Regions from separate parts of the Streptomyces sp. NPDC091682 genome, predicted to be linked through region 3. Evidence: riboswitches for the same ligand, from Rfam matches in the RefSeq annotation. Region 3 holds a riboswitch; each other region holds the start of a gene.

The links. A riboswitch is a leader RNA that binds a small molecule or an ion and turns the genes downstream of it on or off. The one in region 3 is predicted to bind cobalamin.
Region 1: another riboswitch for cobalamin. It lies ahead of cobN (cobaltochelatase subunit CobN); the one in region 3 lies ahead of ACIQK6_RS22870 (ribonucleoside-diphosphate reductase subunit alpha).
Region 2: another riboswitch for cobalamin. It lies ahead of metE (5-methyltetrahydropteroyltriglutamate--homocysteine S-methyltransferase); the one in region 3 lies ahead of ACIQK6_RS22870 (ribonucleoside-diphosphate reductase subunit alpha).
Region 4: another riboswitch for cobalamin. It lies ahead of ACIQK6_RS04610 (CoA-acylating methylmalonate-semialdehyde dehydrogenase); the one in region 3 lies ahead of ACIQK6_RS22870 (ribonucleoside-diphosphate reductase subunit alpha).

The regions. Positions count from the first base shown of each region.
Region 1 is NZ_JBIVTH010000003.1:233,069-237,233, forward strand. It holds gene ACIQK6_RS09100 (precorrin-8X methylmutase) at 1-206, opposite strand, end outside; gene ACIQK6_RS09105 (cobalamin biosynthesis protein CobG) at 203-1,513, opposite strand; cobalamin riboswitch at 1,794-1,956, shown strand; gene cobN (cobaltochelatase subunit CobN) at 1,992-4,165, shown strand, end outside.
Region 2 is NZ_JBIVTH010000014.1:9,438-13,602, forward strand. It holds gene metE (5-methyltetrahydropteroyltriglutamate--homocysteine S-methyltransferase) at 1-1,937, opposite strand, end outside; cobalamin riboswitch at 2,115-2,344, opposite strand; gene ACIQK6_RS28835 (hypothetical protein) at 2,560-3,123, shown strand; gene ACIQK6_RS28840 (FAD-dependent monooxygenase) at 3,219-4,165, opposite strand, start outside.
Region 3 is NZ_JBIVTH010000010.1:17-4,181, forward strand. It holds gene ACIQK6_RS22860 (Uma2 family endonuclease) at 103-687, opposite strand; gene ACIQK6_RS22865 (GNAT family N-acetyltransferase) at 766-1,263, shown strand; cobalamin riboswitch at 1,308-1,437, shown strand; gene ACIQK6_RS22870 (ribonucleoside-diphosphate reductase subunit alpha) at 1,580-3,958, shown strand; gene ACIQK6_RS22875 (ribonucleotide-diphosphate reductase subunit beta) at 3,958-4,165, shown strand, end outside.
Region 4 is NZ_JBIVTH010000002.1:40,423-44,587, forward strand. It holds gene ACIQK6_RS04605 (short-chain fatty acyl-CoA regulator family protein) at 121-1,536, shown strand; cobalamin riboswitch at 1,625-1,810, shown strand; gene ACIQK6_RS04610 (CoA-acylating methylmalonate-semialdehyde dehydrogenase) at 2,015-3,514, shown strand; gene ACIQK6_RS04615 (acyl-CoA dehydrogenase family protein) at 3,511-4,165, shown strand, end outside.

The DNA.
Region 1 (4,165 bases), on a different contig from region 3:
GCGCGGGCGCGCAGCACGACCTCGGGGGTGTACCCGAGGTCCTGCGGGAGGTCGGTCATCCCGCAGGCGTGGATCATGCGCACCGCGACCTGGGCAACCGTGTCGGGCAGCCCGGAGAGGTCCGCCTCGGCGCGGATCGTGGCAAAGGACTGGCGGTAGATGGCCGCGCCGTCCTTCTCGTACTCAAACACGGTGTACTCGCTCATTTCTTCACTACGTCGGGGTCGGTGCGGGCGTCCGCGAGTGCCGCGGCAAGATCACAGGGCCGTACGTCCTCGTGTTCGGGGCGGCCGGGCGCGGCGAGCCGGTATCCGGAGCCGGTGGCCACCAGGTCCACCCAGGCGGTGCCGCGCGGATGCCCGCAGCGGCGCTCGCAGCCGGACCAGTGCACGGGCAGCGGACCGCGCGCCCGGTCGGCGACGGCCCGCGCGTCGGCGCGCACGTCCGCGCGGGACTTCGCACAACCGGGCCGGCCGGTACAGGCGGTGACGGACTCCCAGGCGCTGTCGGGGGTGATGACCAGCCCGGCGTCCTCGATGCGGGCGGCGCCGTCGGCACGGGCCCCGGGCACGATGACGCTGCGCCACGGGGTGACGCGCAGTTGGCCGCTCCCCCCGTCCGCGACCTGCGCCAGGAGGCGCCACTGCGCGGTGTCGAGCCGGCCGAGCGGGGGCAGTACGCACAGGGTGGCGCCGTCGTGCCCGCCGGCGCCGGACGGCCGGGGCGGCGCGGCGTACGGCCAGTCCACGGCGCCGACCGGCGTCGCGGCGATCCCGGCGGTATCGAGGCGCCGTGCGAACTCGGTTGCTTTCAGGGCGTGTTCGGCGGGCAGTTCGGAGACCCGCCAGGCCTGGGTACCGGCCGCGGCGGCGGCGTCGAGGAAGTACCGGGCGGCCGCAAGTGCCGCCCCGGGGGTGTCCCGGCCGGCGAGCTCCACGGCGTCGGGGGTCCGGCCGAGCCTGACCAGCGCCCGGTCGTCGGGGCGGCCGAGGACGGTCACGTCGGGGCCGAGCGCGGCCACGTCGCCGCGCCCGTCGTCGAAGGCGAACAGGAAGCGTCCGGACAGCGCGGCCGCCCAGGGGCTCGCACACAGCAGCCGGTCGAACTCCATGGCCCGGGCCAGCGCGTCGGGCCGGTCCAGGCCCTCCGGGCCCTCCGGCCCGTCCAGGCCGGACAGGGGCGTCGCCACGATGTTCCGTACCCGCTCGTGGCTCGGCGCGGGGAGCAGCCCGGCCCCGTCCAGCAGCTCCGCGAGCCCGCCGCCGCACCCGTCGGCCAGTCCGCGCAGCTGCACGTTGCCGCGCGAGGTCAGCTCCAGGTGCCCGTCCCCGAACCGGTCGGCGGCGAGCGCCAGCGCCGACGCCTGCTCCACGGTGAGCAGCCCGCCCGGCAGCCGGACCCGCGCCAGGAACCCGTCGTCCGCCGCGTGCAGCCGCAGCGCGCCCGGGCAGGCGTCACCACGCTCCCGTATGACGGGTTCGTCCCGCGATGCGGCTGAAGGGGGCTGGGGCATGGCCGCGAGCATACCCACGATTGGGTCCCCCCGACCTGTGTCCGTCACCACCCCCACCAGCGACATTCGCCCCCAGCACCGCCCAAGCCACCCTTCTGGCCCACCCGGCCCTGCCCGGCGCTGCCCACCCGGCCCTGCCCGGCCCGTCCGGCGCCACCCGGCCCGTTCAGCCCCGCCGGAGTTTGAGGCGCGGGGTCCGGGGCAGAGCCCCGGCAACGGCGCCGCACCCGCAACCAGCGGGGGCTCACCCCACCCGCCATCCCGGCGGCAGCCACCCGCCCCTAAGATGACCTTCCGGCGGACCACACGGTCCGCCGTCGCCGAGGACGGCGACATGGGAGGAAGCCCGGTGCGATTCCGGCGCGGTCCCGCCACTGTGAACCCCGCGGAGCGATCCGGCGACCGGGGTGAGTCAGGAACTCCCGCTGTCCTCAACACTGCCCGGGGCGCGGAAACCCCGAGGAAGGCCTGCCGCCGCATGATCCTGCTGCTGTCGACGTCCGACACCGATCTGCTCAGCGCCCGCGCGGCGAACACGGCGGACGGACCCGTCCCGTACCGGTTCGCGAACCCCTCCCGTCTCCCCCTCGACGACCTCCCCGGCCTCCTCGACGGGGCCGACCTGGTCGTCGTACGCCTCCTCGGCGGCCTCCGCGCCTGGCAGGACGGCCTCGACCTGCTCCTCGCCCCCGACCAGACCCGTCCGGTCGTGGTCCTGACCGGCGAGCAGGCCCCGGACGCCCAGCTCATGGAGGCCTCCACGGTCCCCATCGGCATCGCGGCCGAGGCGCACGGCTACCTCGCCCACGGCGGCCCGGCCAACCTGGAGCAGCTGGCCCGCTTCCTGTCCGACACGGTGCTGCTGACCGGCCACGGCTTCGAGCCCCCCGCCGCCGCGCCCACCTGGGGCCCGCTGGAGCGCACGCCCGGGACCACCACGGGCCCGCGGGTCGCCGTGCTGTACTACCGCGCCCACCAGATGAGCGGGAACACTTCCTTCGTGCACGCCCTGTGCGACGCGATCGAGGCCCACGACGCCCGGGCGCTGCCCCTGTACGTGTCCTCCCTGCGCTCCCCCGAGCCGGAGCTGATCGCCGCGCTGGAGTCGGCCGACGCGGTCGTCACCACCGTCCTCGCGGCCGGCGGCACCAAGCCCGCCACCGCCTCGGCGGGCGGCGACGACGAGTCCTGGGACGCGGGCGCGCTCGCCGGCCTCGGAGTGCCGATCCTGCAGGCCCTGTGCCTGACCGGGTCGCGCTCCGCCTGGGAGGAGAACGACGAGGGCCTGTCCCCGCTGGACGCCGCCACGCAGGTCGCGGTGCCCGAGTTCGACGGCCGTCTGATCACCGTCCCGTTCTCCTTCAAGGAGCTCGACGACGACGGCCTGCCCGCCTACGTGGCCGACCCCGAGCGGGCCGCCCGGGTCGCGGGCATCGCCGTGCGCCACGCCCGCCTGCGGCACATCGAACGCCGCGACAAGAAGGTCGCGCTGGTCCTCTCCGCGTACCCGACCAAGCACTCCCGCATCGGCAACGCGGTCGGCCTGGACACCCCGGCCAGCGCCGTGGAGCTGCTGCGCACCCTCATCGCCGGCGGTTACGACTTCGGGCCGACCGAGGAGATCCCGGGCCTGGTCTCGGGCGACGGCGACGAGCTGATCCGCGCCCTGATCGAGGCCGGCGGCCACGACCAGGACTGGCTGACCGAGGAGCAGCTGGCCCGCAACCCGGTCCGGATCCCGGCCGCCGACTACAAGCGCTGGTTCGCCGAGCTCCCGGCCGAGCTGCGCGACAGCGTCACCGAGCACTGGGGCGAGGCCCCGGGCAACATGTTCGTGGACCGCTCCGCGAACCCGGAGGGTGACATCGTGCTCGCGGCGCTGCGCCGCGGGAACCTCCTCATCCTGATCCAGCCGCCGCGCGGCTTCGGCGAGAACCCGATCGCGATCTACCACGACCCGGACCTGCCGCCCTCGCACCACTACCTGGCGGCGTACCGGTGGATCCAGGCGCGCGCCGAGGACGGCGGCTTCGGCGCCGACGCGATGATCCACCTGGGCAAGCACGGCAACCTGGAGTGGCTGCCGGGCAAGAACGCGGGCCTGTCCGCCGCGTGCGCGCCGGACGCCGCCCTCGGCGACCTGCCCCTCATCTACCCGTTCCTGGTCAACGACCCGGGCGAGGGCACGCAGGCCAAGCGCCGCGTGCACGCCACGCTGGTCGACCACCTGGTGCCGCCGATGGCGCGCGCGGAGTCGTACGGCGACATCGCGCGCCTGGAGCAGCACCTGGACGAGTACGCGCAGATCTCCGCGATGGACCCGGCGAAGCTGCCGGCCATCCGCGCCCAGATCTGGACCCTGATCCAGGCCGCGAAGCTCCACCACGACCTGGGTCTGGAGGAGCGTCCGGACGACGACGGCTTCGACGACTTCCTGCTGCACGTCGACGGTTGGCTGTGCGAGGTCAAGGACGCCCAGATCCGTGACGGTCTGCACGTGCTCGGCGGCGCGCCGACCGGAGAGGCCCGGGTCAACCTGGTCCTCGCGATCCTGCGCGCCCGGCAGATCTGGGGCGGTACGACGGCCCTTCCGGGTCTGCGCGAGGCGCTCGGCCTGGACGAGTCCAAGGCCACCCGCACCTCGGCGGACGA
Region 2 (4,165 bases), on a different contig from region 3:
GTGGCGAGCCGGAAGGACTCGGTGGCCCAGGCGAGGTAGGCGGCGTGGTCGGCGGCCCGCAGCGGGAGGGTCTCGCGCAGGGCGGGTTCGTCGACCTGGATGACCGGGGTGCCGGCCGCCTCCAGGTCGCCCACCTCGTCGCGCAGGGCGAGCGCCACCTGGCGGGCGGTGTCGCCGAGTGGCTGGTCGTCGCGGACGAAGGACCAGGCGAGCATGGTGACGGGGCCGGTCAGCATGCCCTTGACCGGCTTGGGCGTCTGCGACTGGGCGTACGTGGTCCAGCGCACGGTCATCGGGTCGGGGCGGGAGACGTCGCCGGCCAGCACGGGCGGGCGGACGTAGCGGGTGCCGTAGGACTGTACCCAGCCGTGCTGGGTGGCCAGGTAGCCGGTGAGCTGCTCGGCGAAGTACTGGACCATGTCGTTGCGTTCGGGCTCGCCGTGCACCAGCACGTCGATGCCGGCCTTCTCCTGGAAGGCCAGGACCTCCCGGATCTCGGCCCGGATGCGGTCCTCGTATCCGGCGGTGTCGATGCGCCCGGCCCGCAGGTCGGCGCGGGCCGTGCGCAGTTCGGTGGTCTGCGGGAACGATCCGATCGTGGTCGTCGGAAGCAGCGGGAGACCCAGGTGCGCCCGCTGGGCGGCGGCCCGCTCCGGGTACGGCTGGGCGCGCCGCCCGTCCGCGTCGGTGACGGCGGCGGTGCGGGCCCGGACGGCCGGATCGTGGGTGAGGGCGGAGCCGGCGCGGGAGGCCAGGTCGGCCCGGTTGGCGGCGAGTTCGGCGGCGATGGCGTCCGTGCCGCGGGCCAGACCGCGGGCGAGCGTGGCGACCTCCGCGGTCTTCTGGCGTGCGAAGGCGAGCCAGCGCCTCACCTGCGGGTCGACGTCCCGTTCGGCGGTGGCGTCCAGCGGCACGTGGAGCAGGGAGCAGGAGGCGGCCACGTCCACCCGGTCGGCGAGCCCCAGGAGGGTGCCGAGGGTGCCGAGGGACTTCTCGTAGTCGTTGATCCAGATGTTGCGGCCGCCGACGACACCGGCTACGAGGCGCTTGCCCGGTAGGCCCCCGACGGCTGCGAGGTCCTCGAGGTTGCCGGCCGCGGCCTCGGTGAAGTCCAGGGCGAGACCTTCGACGGGGGCCTTGGCCAGTACGGGCAGGGCCTCGCCGAGCCGGTCGAAGTAGGAGGCGACGAGCAGCTTGGGCCGGTCGCTCCGGCCGCCGAGCTCCCGGTAGGCGCGGGCGGTGGCGTTCAGTTCGGCCGGGGTGCGGTCCTGCACCAGGGCGGGCTCGTCCAGTTGCACCCACTCGGCTCCGGCGGCGCGCAGGTCGGCCAGGACCTGGGCGTAGACGGGCAGCAGCCGGTCGAGCAGGGCGAGCGGGTCGAAGTGGGCGCCGACGCCGGGGGCGGGCTTGGCCAGCAGCAGGTAGGTGACGGGGCCGACCAGGACCGGGCGGGCGGTGTGGCCCAGCCCGAGCGCTTCCTGCAGCTCGGCGACCTGCTTGGTGGAGTCGGCGGTGAAGACCGTGTCCGGGCCGAGCTCCGGCACCAGGTAGTGGTAGTTGGTGTCGAACCACTTGGTCATTTCCAGCGGCGCGACGTCCTGGGTGCCGCGCGCCATGGCGAAGTACCCGTCGAGGGGGTCGGCCGCGACGGCGGCGCGGTGCCGCTCAGGGACAGCGCCGACCATCACGCTGGTGTCCAGCACGTGGTCGTAGTACGAGAAGTCACCGGTCGGCACCTCGGTGATGCCGGCGTCGGCCAGCTGCTGCCAGTTCGTCCGGCGCAGTTCGCGGGCGGTTTCCCGGAGGGCTCCGGCGTCGTTGCGGCCCTTCCAGTAGCCCTCGACGGACTTCTTCAGTTCGCGGTTGGGGCCCTGGCGGGGGTAGCCGTACACGGTGGCCGCGGTGGGCCGTCCGGCGGCGGGGGTCGTGCGGGTCACGGAACTCTCCTTCGCGAGCGTTCTCCTGTGGACCCGGTGGGGCCGAGGGCGCGAAGGGATGACGGACCGGGCGGATACCGACCGGATACGGGTGCGTGCGGCTGCACGTGCCCGCGGTCGTCCGCCTGATGTGTCGCCGACCCGCCCACGAGGTCACCGGGATTTCCGTGCGCGATCGGTCGCGCACGGGCAACGGGCAGGTCTTCGGACTCGCGGGCGCGTCCCGTCGTACGGATGCCGTACGAGACTCCTACTGGCCGTCGCTTCCCAGACCCGTCCGGGTCCAGTGCGTATGACGGCGGTCGTTCCCGCTCACCGCTGCGGGGCAGTCCCGGATTCCCACCGGGTTCCCTCTTACGACGCATCCCGCCTGGCGGACGGGGCGAACCAGCTGCCCGGCCAGAGTAGACGGCGTTGCCCGCCGGCGTGCGGAGTTGTCCGGCATCCGGATGGTGAAGTGAGACTCCTGAGGGGCGAAATCCAGCCATGGAGTGAATTGCGTCACTGCGGCGCGAGTTGTGTCCCTCTTGTCCGTTTACCGGATCGAACTGCCCGGTAAGGGCGCTACGTTGCAGCTCCCCGCATCGAGATCGCTCGACGACCACCGGAAGACCGAGGAAGTATGGCTACACCGGTCCCCCGCACCCCACGCGTCCGCGCCCTGACACCCGGCGTCGTGCGTGCCGCCCTGGTGTCCGTGCTGGCATCCGGCGCTCTCACCGCCTGTGCCGCCGACGAGGAGCTGCGGTACGCGACCGACTACGCGAACCACGAACCGCTGGGCGTGGTCGGGTACCCCACCTCCGAGTCCCTCAAGATCACCCAGAGTCTGGTCTGGCGGCTCGCCGACGGCAAGGCCGAGGAGGTGGAGTCGCTCGCGGCCGACCCCGATGACGCGAAGGGGGACGTCGAGCGGACCGCGCGGAACTGGATCCGGTCCTTCCACGAGGGGGCCAAGGGGAAGGTCACCGCCGAGTTCTACGACGAGGGGTCCGTGCGGCAGGTCGTCGTCGTGTACTTCCACGACACGGGCCAGACCAAGTCGTTCGTGGTGCGCCTCACCGGAAGGGCCGGAGAGGACGGCTGGCGCGTGACCATGCGGGAGCCGGATCCGAAGGAGGCCTCGGCCACCCCCGACTGGGTTCCGAGGACCCCCGGGGGCCTCGGCTCGAAGACGGCGCGATGACCCGGTCCGGCATCACCACGAGGTGAAGGGCGCCGCCCCGCGGATCACTCCGCCGGACGGCGCCCCCGGTGCCCGCGGGAACGGGAGCGGCCGGATCAGGAGCGGTCCAGCAGCGTGGTCAGGACCTCGTGGAGGACCGCTGCCGGATCCGCCACCGCCTGCGCCGAACGCCAGGCCACGAAGCCGTCCGGGCGGACCAGGATCGCGCCCTGCGCCGTCGTGCCGTGCACCTCGGTCCAGTCGGCGCCGTTCGCCGGGATCAGATCGGCCTCGGGGCCGGTACCGATCGCGTACACGTCCAGGGGAACGCCCAGCAGTTCGGCGACGGACCGCCCCGCGGCACGCCACGGCGCGTCCTCGGAACACAGCAGGACGAAGGAACGCTCGTAGAGGTCCACGGTGGACTTCGGCTCCGGGTCCCCCGGACCGCAGAGCCACATGTGCGGTGCGCGACTGCCCGGATCGCCGCAGAGCCGCATCCGTTCGGGCACCACGGACTGGTCCGGGTCGGCCCCCAGCACCGCGCCCCGGTTGTAGCGGTAGCCCATGGCCACGGAGAGGACCCCGCCCTGTCGACCGCCGCCGCCGATGCCGGGCACGGACGCGGACCCGGAGGCCGGCGTGGACGTGGGCTCGGCGTCGGGCTCGTACCCCGGGTGGCTGTGCTCCGCCGAACGCGCCGAGGCGCGCTCGCTCGTCGCCCGGGCCACCGGCAACCGCTCGGCCTCGTAGGTCTGTAGCAGCCCCGGCCCGGCCGAACCGTCCAGCACCGCGGCGAGCTTCCAGGCGATGTTGTGGGCGTCCTGGATGCCGGTGTTCGAGCCGAACGCCCCGGTGGGGGACATCTCGTGGGCGGAGTCGCCGGCCAGGAAGACCCGGCCGACCGCGTACCGCTCGGCGACCCGCTCGGCGGCGTGCCACGGGGCCTTCCCGGTGACCTCGACGTCCAGGTCGGGGGCGCCGACGGCCCGGCGGATGTGTTCCACGCAGCGCTCGTCGGTGAAGTCCTCCAACGTCTCGCCCCGGTCCGGGTGCCAGGGCG
Region 3 (4,165 bases):
CCGCCGCGCCGGGCGGGGGGCCGCCCCCGGGGGGGGGGGGGGGGGGGGGGGGGGGGGGGGGGGCCCCCCCCCCCCCCCGGGGGGGGGGCCCCTCGGCCGTGGTCAGCGCACCCAGTCCTTGAGGGGCTCGGTCGGGAGGGTGATGCCGACGGGGTCGGGGAGCTTGACGTCCTTGCCGAAGGGGACGGTGCGGACGGTCTCGTACCGATGCCCGTCGGGTTCACTGTGGACCGAGACCTCACAGCTGTCCCTGTCGATCAGCAGATAGACGGGAATGCCGGTCTCGGCGAAGGCCCGCGGCTTCTCGATCCGGTCACGGCGGTCGGTGTCGGAGTCGTACGAAGTGACCTCCACGACCATCAGAACAGCGTCCGGGGCAACCCACTCGCCCTGCGCCTTCATGAAGCCGCTCGGCGCCAGGACCCCATCCGGCCGGGCACGCCCATCGCGATACTGCTGCACCTGCAAACCTTGCTCGCCATAGAGGAAGAGCTCAGGACGATGCTGGATGCAGATGCGCATGAGCCACTCGATGATCAGTCCGTGGTCCCCGTCCGGCACCGCCTTAACCCCCAGCTTCCCATCGATGAATTCCAACCGCAGCCCCTCCACCTCTCTGGCGCCTATACGCGCGAGGGTCTCGAACTCCTCGGTCAGCATGTGGGGGCGGTCGGTCATCACGGTCATGCCTCGCTCACCTTCCTCGACGGTGCTGCTTCCGACGATAGCGCCGGGCGTGGACACCCGTCCTGCACACTCGACCGCATGGACATGGTGATCAGAACGGCGGTGCCCGCCGACTACGCGGAGCTGGGCGAGATCACGGCGCGGGCCTACCTCGCCGACGGGCACCTGGACTTCAACGAGGACGACGCCTACCTGAACGTGCTGCGCGACGTGGCCGGCCGGGCCGCCCGGGCCGAGGTGCTCGTCGCCGAGCGGGACGGACGGTTGCTGGGCGGTGTGACGTTCGCCGCTCCGGGCAGTCCGCTCGCCGACGTCGCGGCCCCCGACGAGGCGGAGTTCCGGATGCTCGCGGTGGCCCACGAGGCGCGCGGCCAGGGCGTCGGCGAGGCTCTGGTGCGGGCTTGCATCGAGCGGGCGCGGGCCGTGGAGGGCGTGCGCGGCCTGGCCCTGTCCACCCAGCGCAGCATGGCCGGCGCCCATCGGATCTACGCGCGCCTGGGCTTCGTACGCACTCCGGGGCGGGATTGGGCGCCGATCGAGGGCCTGACACTCCTCACTTACCGGCTCAAGCTGTAGCCACGCCGACACTACATGTGGGGGTTACCGCACAGGGCCGCCCCCACATGTATGCTCATGCCTGCTGTCGCTGCAGGGGAATCCGGTGCGAATCCGGAACTGTCCCGCAACGGTATGAAGTGTCCGGCTACCGGACGCCAAGTCCGATGACCTGCCGACAGCGCGCCCGGCTCGACCGAACCGGGTGCCGATTCGTCCGGGCCTCGCGGTTGGGCCGGTGGACGCCATGCGGGGTACGCGTTCTCGTCGCGCCCGCGTGCGCCCGCTCGCGCCCCGCCCCGCCGATGACCGGGCCGAGCGAGGGAGAGCTCCCGCCGTGACCATCGCGCCTTCCGCACCGCGCGCCGAGTCCACTTCTGGCGACAACACCGAGGGCCCGGGGGCCACGCTGCTGCGTACCCTCACCGAACTGACGGCGGACCTCCCCGACACCGACCCCGGCCGGGTCGCGGCCTCCGCGCTGCGCGGCCGCAGCTCCGCGGCCGACGACGCCGAACTGCGCGGGCTGGCCACGGAGGCCGCCGCCGGTCTGATCTCGGAGGACCCGGCCTACTCCCGGCTCGCCGCCCGCCTGCTGACGCTGGCCGTGCGCGACGAGGCCGCGAGCCAGGGCTCCACCTCCTTCTCGGCCTCCGTCGAGGTCGGCCACCGCGAGGGCCTCATCGCCGACCGCACCGCCGAGTTCGTCCGCACCCACGCGGCCCGGCTCGACTCGCTCGTCGAGCTGACCCTCGCCGAGGGCGCCGACGACCGCTTCGGCTTCTTCGGTCTGCGCACCCTGCACAGCCGCTACCTGCTGCGCCACCCGATCACCCGTCAGGTCATCGAGACCCCGCAGTACTTCATGCTGCGCGTGGCCTGCGGCCTGGCCGCCGACGAGAGCGTCCAGGCAGTGGAGGAAGTGGCCTCGCTGTACCGGCTGATGAGCCGCCTGGACTACCTGCCGTCCTCCCCCACGCTCTTCAACTCCGGCACCCGGCACCCGCAGATGTCCTCCTGCTACCTGCTGGACTCCCCGCTGGACGAGCTCGACTCGATCTACGACCGCTACCACCAGGTCGCGCGCCTGTCCAAGCACGCCGGCGGCATCGGCCTCTCGTACTCCCGCATCCGCGCCCGCGGTTCGCTGATCCGCGGCACCAACGGCCACTCCAACGGCATCGTGCCGTTCCTGAAGACCCTCGACGCCTCCGTCGCCGCCGTGAACCAGGGTGGCCGCCGCAAGGGCGCCGCCGCCGTCTACCTGGAGACCTGGCACGCGGACATCGAGGAGTTCCTGGAGCTCCGCGACAACACCGGTGAGGACCAGCGCCGCACCCACAACCTGAACCTGGCCCACTGGGTGCCGGACGAGTTCATGCGCCGCGTGAACGCAGACGCCGAGTGGTCGCTGTTCTCCCCGGCCGACGTGCCCGAGCTGGTCGACCTGTGGGGCGACGAGTTCGACGCCGCCTACCGCAAGGCCGAGGCGGACGGCCTGGCCCGCAAGACCATGCCGGCGCGCGACCTGTACGGCCGGATGATGCGCACCCTCGCGCAGACCGGCCAGGGCTGGATGACCTTCAAGGACGCCTCCAACCGCACGGCGAACCAGACGGCCGAGCCGGGCACCGTCGTGCACTCCTCGAACCTGTGCACCGAAATCATCGAGGTCACCAACGACGGCGAGACGGCCGTCTGCAACCTCGGTTCGGTCAACCTGGGCGCGTTCGTCGTGGACGGCGAGATCGACTGGGAGCGGATCGACGAGACCGTCCGCACGGCCGTCACCTTCCTCGACCGCGTCGTGGACATCAACTTCTACCCGACCGAGCAGGCCGGCCGCTCCAACGCCCGCTGGCGCCCGGTGGGCCTGGGCGCGATGGGCCTCCAGGACGTCTTCTTCAAGCTGAAGCTGCCCTTCGACTCTCCCGAGGCGAAGGCCCTGTCCACCAAGCTCTCCGAGCGCATCATGCTGGCCGCCTACGAGGCCTCCTGCGACCTCGCCGAGCGCAGCGGCCCGCTCCCGGCCTGGGAGCAGACCCGTACCGCCCGCGGTGTCCTGCACCCCGACCACTACGACGTCGAGCTGAACTGGCCGGAGCGCTGGGATGCGCTGCGCACCCGCGTCGCCGAGACCGGCATGCGCAACTCCCTGCTCCTGGCCATCGCCCCGACGGCCACGATCGCCTCGATCGCCGGCGTGTACGAGTGCATCGAGCCGCAGGTCTCCAACCTCTTCAAGCGCGAGACGCTCAGCGGTGAGTTCCTCCAGGTGAACGGCTACCTGGTGGAGGAGCTGAAGCAGCTCGGCGTGTGGGACGCCCAGACCCGCGAGGCGCTGCGCGACTCCTCCGGCTCGGTCCAGGGCTTCGGCTGGATCCCGGCCGAGGTCCGCGAGCTGTACCGCACGGCGTGGGAGATCCCGCAGCGCGGTCTGATCGACATGGCGGCGGCCCGTACGCCGTTCCTCGACCAGTCGCAGTCGCTGAACCTGTTCCTGGAGACGCCCACCATCGGCAAGCTCAGCTCGATGTACGCGTACGCCTGGAAGCAGGGTCTGAAGACCACCTACTACCTGCGTTCGCGCCCGGCGACGAAGATCGCCCGCGCCGCGCAGGCGGCCACCCCCGTCGAGCTGCCGCAGGCGGTCGCCGACGCCGAGGCGCTGGCCTGCTCCCTTGAGAACCCCGAGTCCTGCGAGGCCTGCCAGTAATGAGCTCCAACGACAACAAGAACCTCCTGGACCCGGGCTTCGAGCTCACGCTGCGCCCGATGCGCTACCCGGACTTCTACGAGCGCTACCGGGACGCGATCAAGAACACCTGGACCGTCGAGGAGGTCGACCTCCACTCGGACGTCGCGGACCTCGCGAAGCTGACGCCCTCCGAGCAGCACATGATCGGCCGACTGGTCGCGTTCT
Region 4 (4,165 bases), on a different contig from region 3:
ATCTGCCAAGGTCTGCGAATCTTCGGTCCCGAAATTGCCAAGGTTGCGAAGCCCGCTGGTCGCGAAGATCGCCGTATCCTGGCGGCGCGTGTCCGGCTCGGTAGACGGCGAGGGAGTTCGGTGAGCAAGACGTACGCGGGAGCACGACTGAGGCGGCTGCGCGAGGAGCGGCGGATGACCCAGGCCGACCTGGCCCGGGTGCTCGCCATCTCCCCCAGTTACCTCAACCAGATGGAGCACGACTCCCGGCCGCTCACCGTTCCCGTCCTGCTGCGGCTCACCGAGGCCTTCGGGGTGGACCCGGGCTTCTTCTCCGAACGCGACACCAGCCGGCTGGTCGCCGACCTGCGCGAAGCGCTCGCGAACGAGGTGGCCCGCGCCCGCGTATCCCCCTCCGACCTGGCCGAACTGGCCACCCGCATGCCCGCGGTCGCCTCGGTGCTGTTGGACCTGGGCCGGCGCAGCCAGCTCCTGGCCGAGCGCCTCGCCGACGCCGCCGACGGCCGGGACGTGGCCACCGACAGCCCTCGCTCGCCCCACGAGGAGATCCGCGAGTTCTTCTACCGGCGGCAGAACTACCTCCACGACACCGATGTCGCCGCCGAAGACCTGGCCGTCGAGATCGGCATCCGCCCGGGGGACGTCATCCGCGCGCTGACCCGCCGGCTCGGCGACCGGCACGGGATCCGGACGGCCACGGACTCCGACCGGCTGCACCACTACGACCCCGCCGCCCGGGTCCTGCACCTGTCGAACCGGCTCCGGCCGGGACAGCAGGCGTTCCGAATGGCCACCCAGCTGGCGCTGATCGAGTACGGGGACGAGCTGGACCGGCTGGCCGCCGAGGACTTCGAGCCCGGCACCCCCGTCCACGCCCTCGCGCGGATCGGGATCGCCAACCACTTCGCGGGCGCGCTCATCCTCCCGTACCGCGCCTTCCACGCGGCCGCCGAGGAGTTCCGCTACGACATCGAGCGACTCACCGACCACTTCGGGATCGGCTACGAGACGGTCTGCCACCGGCTGAGCACCCTGCAACGGCCCAGGCTGCGCGGGGTGCCCTTCTCCTTCGTCCGAGTGGACCGGGCCGGGAACATGTCCAAGAGGCAGTCCGCGACCGGATTCCACTTCTCCCGCGCGGGCGGCACCTGCCCGCTGTGGAACGTCTACGAGGCCTTCGCCGCGCCCGGCCGCATCCACGTCCAGGTGGCCGCCATGCCCGACGGGCAGCGCTACTTGTGGACCGCCCGGGCCGTCACCCGCCACCGCGGCGGCTGGGGCGAGCCGGGCAAGACCTTCGCGATCGGGCTCGGCTGCGAGATCCGGCACGCCTCGCGGCTCGTGTACGCCGACGGACTCGACCTCGACAACGCGGCGGCCGCCACCCCCATCGGCATGGGTTGCCGCCTCTGCGAACGCCTCGACTGTCCGCAGCGGGCCGTGCCGCCGCTCGGGCGGGCGCTGGCCGTCGACGAGAACAGCAGCACCTTCATCCCGTACCCGGTGACCAGGAACGACGTCCCGGCACGGAACTGAGCGGGCGCCAGGCCCACGGGCGGCACGACAGGTCGGCCGCCGCGGCCGGACGGAAGGCGCGCGGCGGCGGCTCTGGACTTACTAGGACGTCCAACTATATGTTCGTGGCACAAGGTCCGCGGTGCAGGGAAGCCGGTGAGAAACCGGCACGGTCCCGCCACTGTGACCGGGGAGTGTGCTGCCATCCACACGCCACTGACGAGGTCTGTCGGGAAGGCGGGCGGCACGCGGGGATCCGGGAGTCAGGATACCGGCCGCGGATGTTCCGTGTTGTCCACGAGGATGGAGCAGACACGCATGGCACCGGTTTGTACCCACGACCCTGGTGATCCGGCGGAGCGCGCGCACACGTTCGCACGCTCGTAGGTCGTCCCATTCGACCCAGTCCCACGGCCTTCCCCAGCGGCGCACCCGATCGGGTGCCGTCCGCCGGTCGGTCGTGCCATCCCCGGATCCAACCTGACGAGAGCAGGCACCCATGGTCCGTGAACTCACCCATTTCATCGGCGGCAAGCACACCACCGGATCCTCCGGACTCTTCACCGACGTGTACGACCCCAACACCGGCTCCGTCCAGGCCCGCGTCCCGCTCGCGGGGCGGGCCGACACCGAGGCCGCCATCGCGAACGCCGAGGAGGCGCAGGCCGACTGGGGGCAGTGGAACCCGCAGCGCCGCTCGCGCGTCCTGCTGCGCTTCCTCCAGCTGGTCGAGGGCGAACGGGACTCCCTCGCAAGGCTGTTGTCCTGCGAACACGGCAAGACCGTCGCCGACGCCCACGGTGACCTGCAACGCGGTCTGGAGGTGGTCGAGTTCGCCGCCGGCGTCCCGCACCTGCTGAAGGGCGAGTTCACCGACAACGCGGGCACCGGGATCGACGTGCACTCCCTGCGCTCACCGCTCGGCGTGGTCGCCGGGATCACCCCCTTCAACTTCCCCGCGATGATCCCCCTGTGGCAAGCCGCGCCCGCCCTGGCCTGCGGCAACTCCTTCATCCTGAAGCCCTCCGAGCGCGACCCCTCCGTACCGCTGCGCCTCGCCGAACTGTTCCTGGAGGCCGGGCTGCCGCCCGGCGTGCTCAATGTGGTCAACGGCGGCAAGGAAGCCGTCGACACCCTCCTGGAAGACCCGCGCGTGCAAGCCCTCGGCTTCGTCGGCTCCACCCCGATCGCCGCGCACATCTACGCCACCGCCGCGGCCCACGGCAAGCGCGCCCAGTGCTTCGGCGGCGCCAAGAACCACATGATCGTGATGCCCGACGCCGATCTCGACCAGGCCGTGGAGGCCCTCATCGGCGCCGGCTACGGCTCCGCGGGCGAGCGCTGCATGGCCATCGCCGTCGCCGTCCCCGTCGGCGAGGAGACCGCGAACGCCCTGGTCGGAAAGTTGAAGGAACGGATCGCCACCCTGCGGGTGGGCCGCTCCGACGACCCCGAGGCCGATTTCGGGCCGCTGGTCAGCCGGGACGCCCTCGACCGGGTGAACCGCTACGTCGGCATCGGAGCCACCGAAGGCGCCGAACTCGTCGTGGACGGCCGCGGGTTCACCCTGCCCGGACACGAGGACGGCTTCTTCGCCGGCGCCACCCTCTTCGACCGGGTGACCCCGCAGATGCGGATCTACCGCGAGGAGATCTTCGGCCCGGTGCTGTCCGTCGTACGGGCCGCCGATTACGAGGAGGCCCTGCGGCTGCCCACCGAGCACCCGTACGGCAACGGCGTCGCGATCTTCACGCGCGACGGCGACACGGCGCGCGACTTCACCCGCCGGGTGGGCGCCGGCATGGTCGGCGTCAACGTGCCGATCCCGGTCCCCGTGGCGTATCACACCTTCGGCGGCTGGAAGCGGTCCGGCTTCGGCGATCTGAACCAGCACGGCCCCGACTCGATCCGCTTCTACACCCGCACCAAGACCGTCACCTCGCGCTGGCCCTCCGGGGCCAAGGAGGGCGCGAGCTTCACCATCCCGACGATGGGATGAGCCCGGTGACCCTCACCCTCAGCCCCGATCAGCTCGCCCTCGCCGAAGTCACCCTCGACTTCGCCCAGGAGCAGCTCGGCCCGTACGCCGTCACCTGGGACCAGGACAAGCACTTCCCGCTGGACGTGATCCGCAAGGCGGCGGACCTCGGGCTCGGCGGCGTCTACGTCCGCGAGGAGCACGGCGGCAGCGGCCTCAGCCGCAGCGACGGCGTCCTCGTCTTCGAGACCCTCGCCACCGGTTGCCCCTCCATCGCCGGATACCTCTCCATCCACAACATGGTCGCCTGGATGATCGACCGGTACGGGGACGCGGACCAGCGGGCCCGCTGGCTCCCCGACCTGTGCTCCGCCCGGTCGCTGGGCAGCTACTGCCTGACCGAGCCCGGCGCCGGATCCGACGCGGCCCAGCTGCGCACCCGGGCCGAGCGCACCGGCGACGGCTACGTGCTGACCGGGGTCAAGCAGTTCATCTCCGGCGCCGGCGCCTCCGAGGTCTACATCGTCATGGCCCGCACCGGCGGGGAGGGCCCGGGCGGCATCTCCGCGTTCGTCGTCGAACGCGCGGATGCCGGGGTCTCCTTCGGTCCGAACGAGCGCAAGATGGGCTGGAACGCCCAACCCACCCGCCAGGTGGTCCTCGACGGGGTCC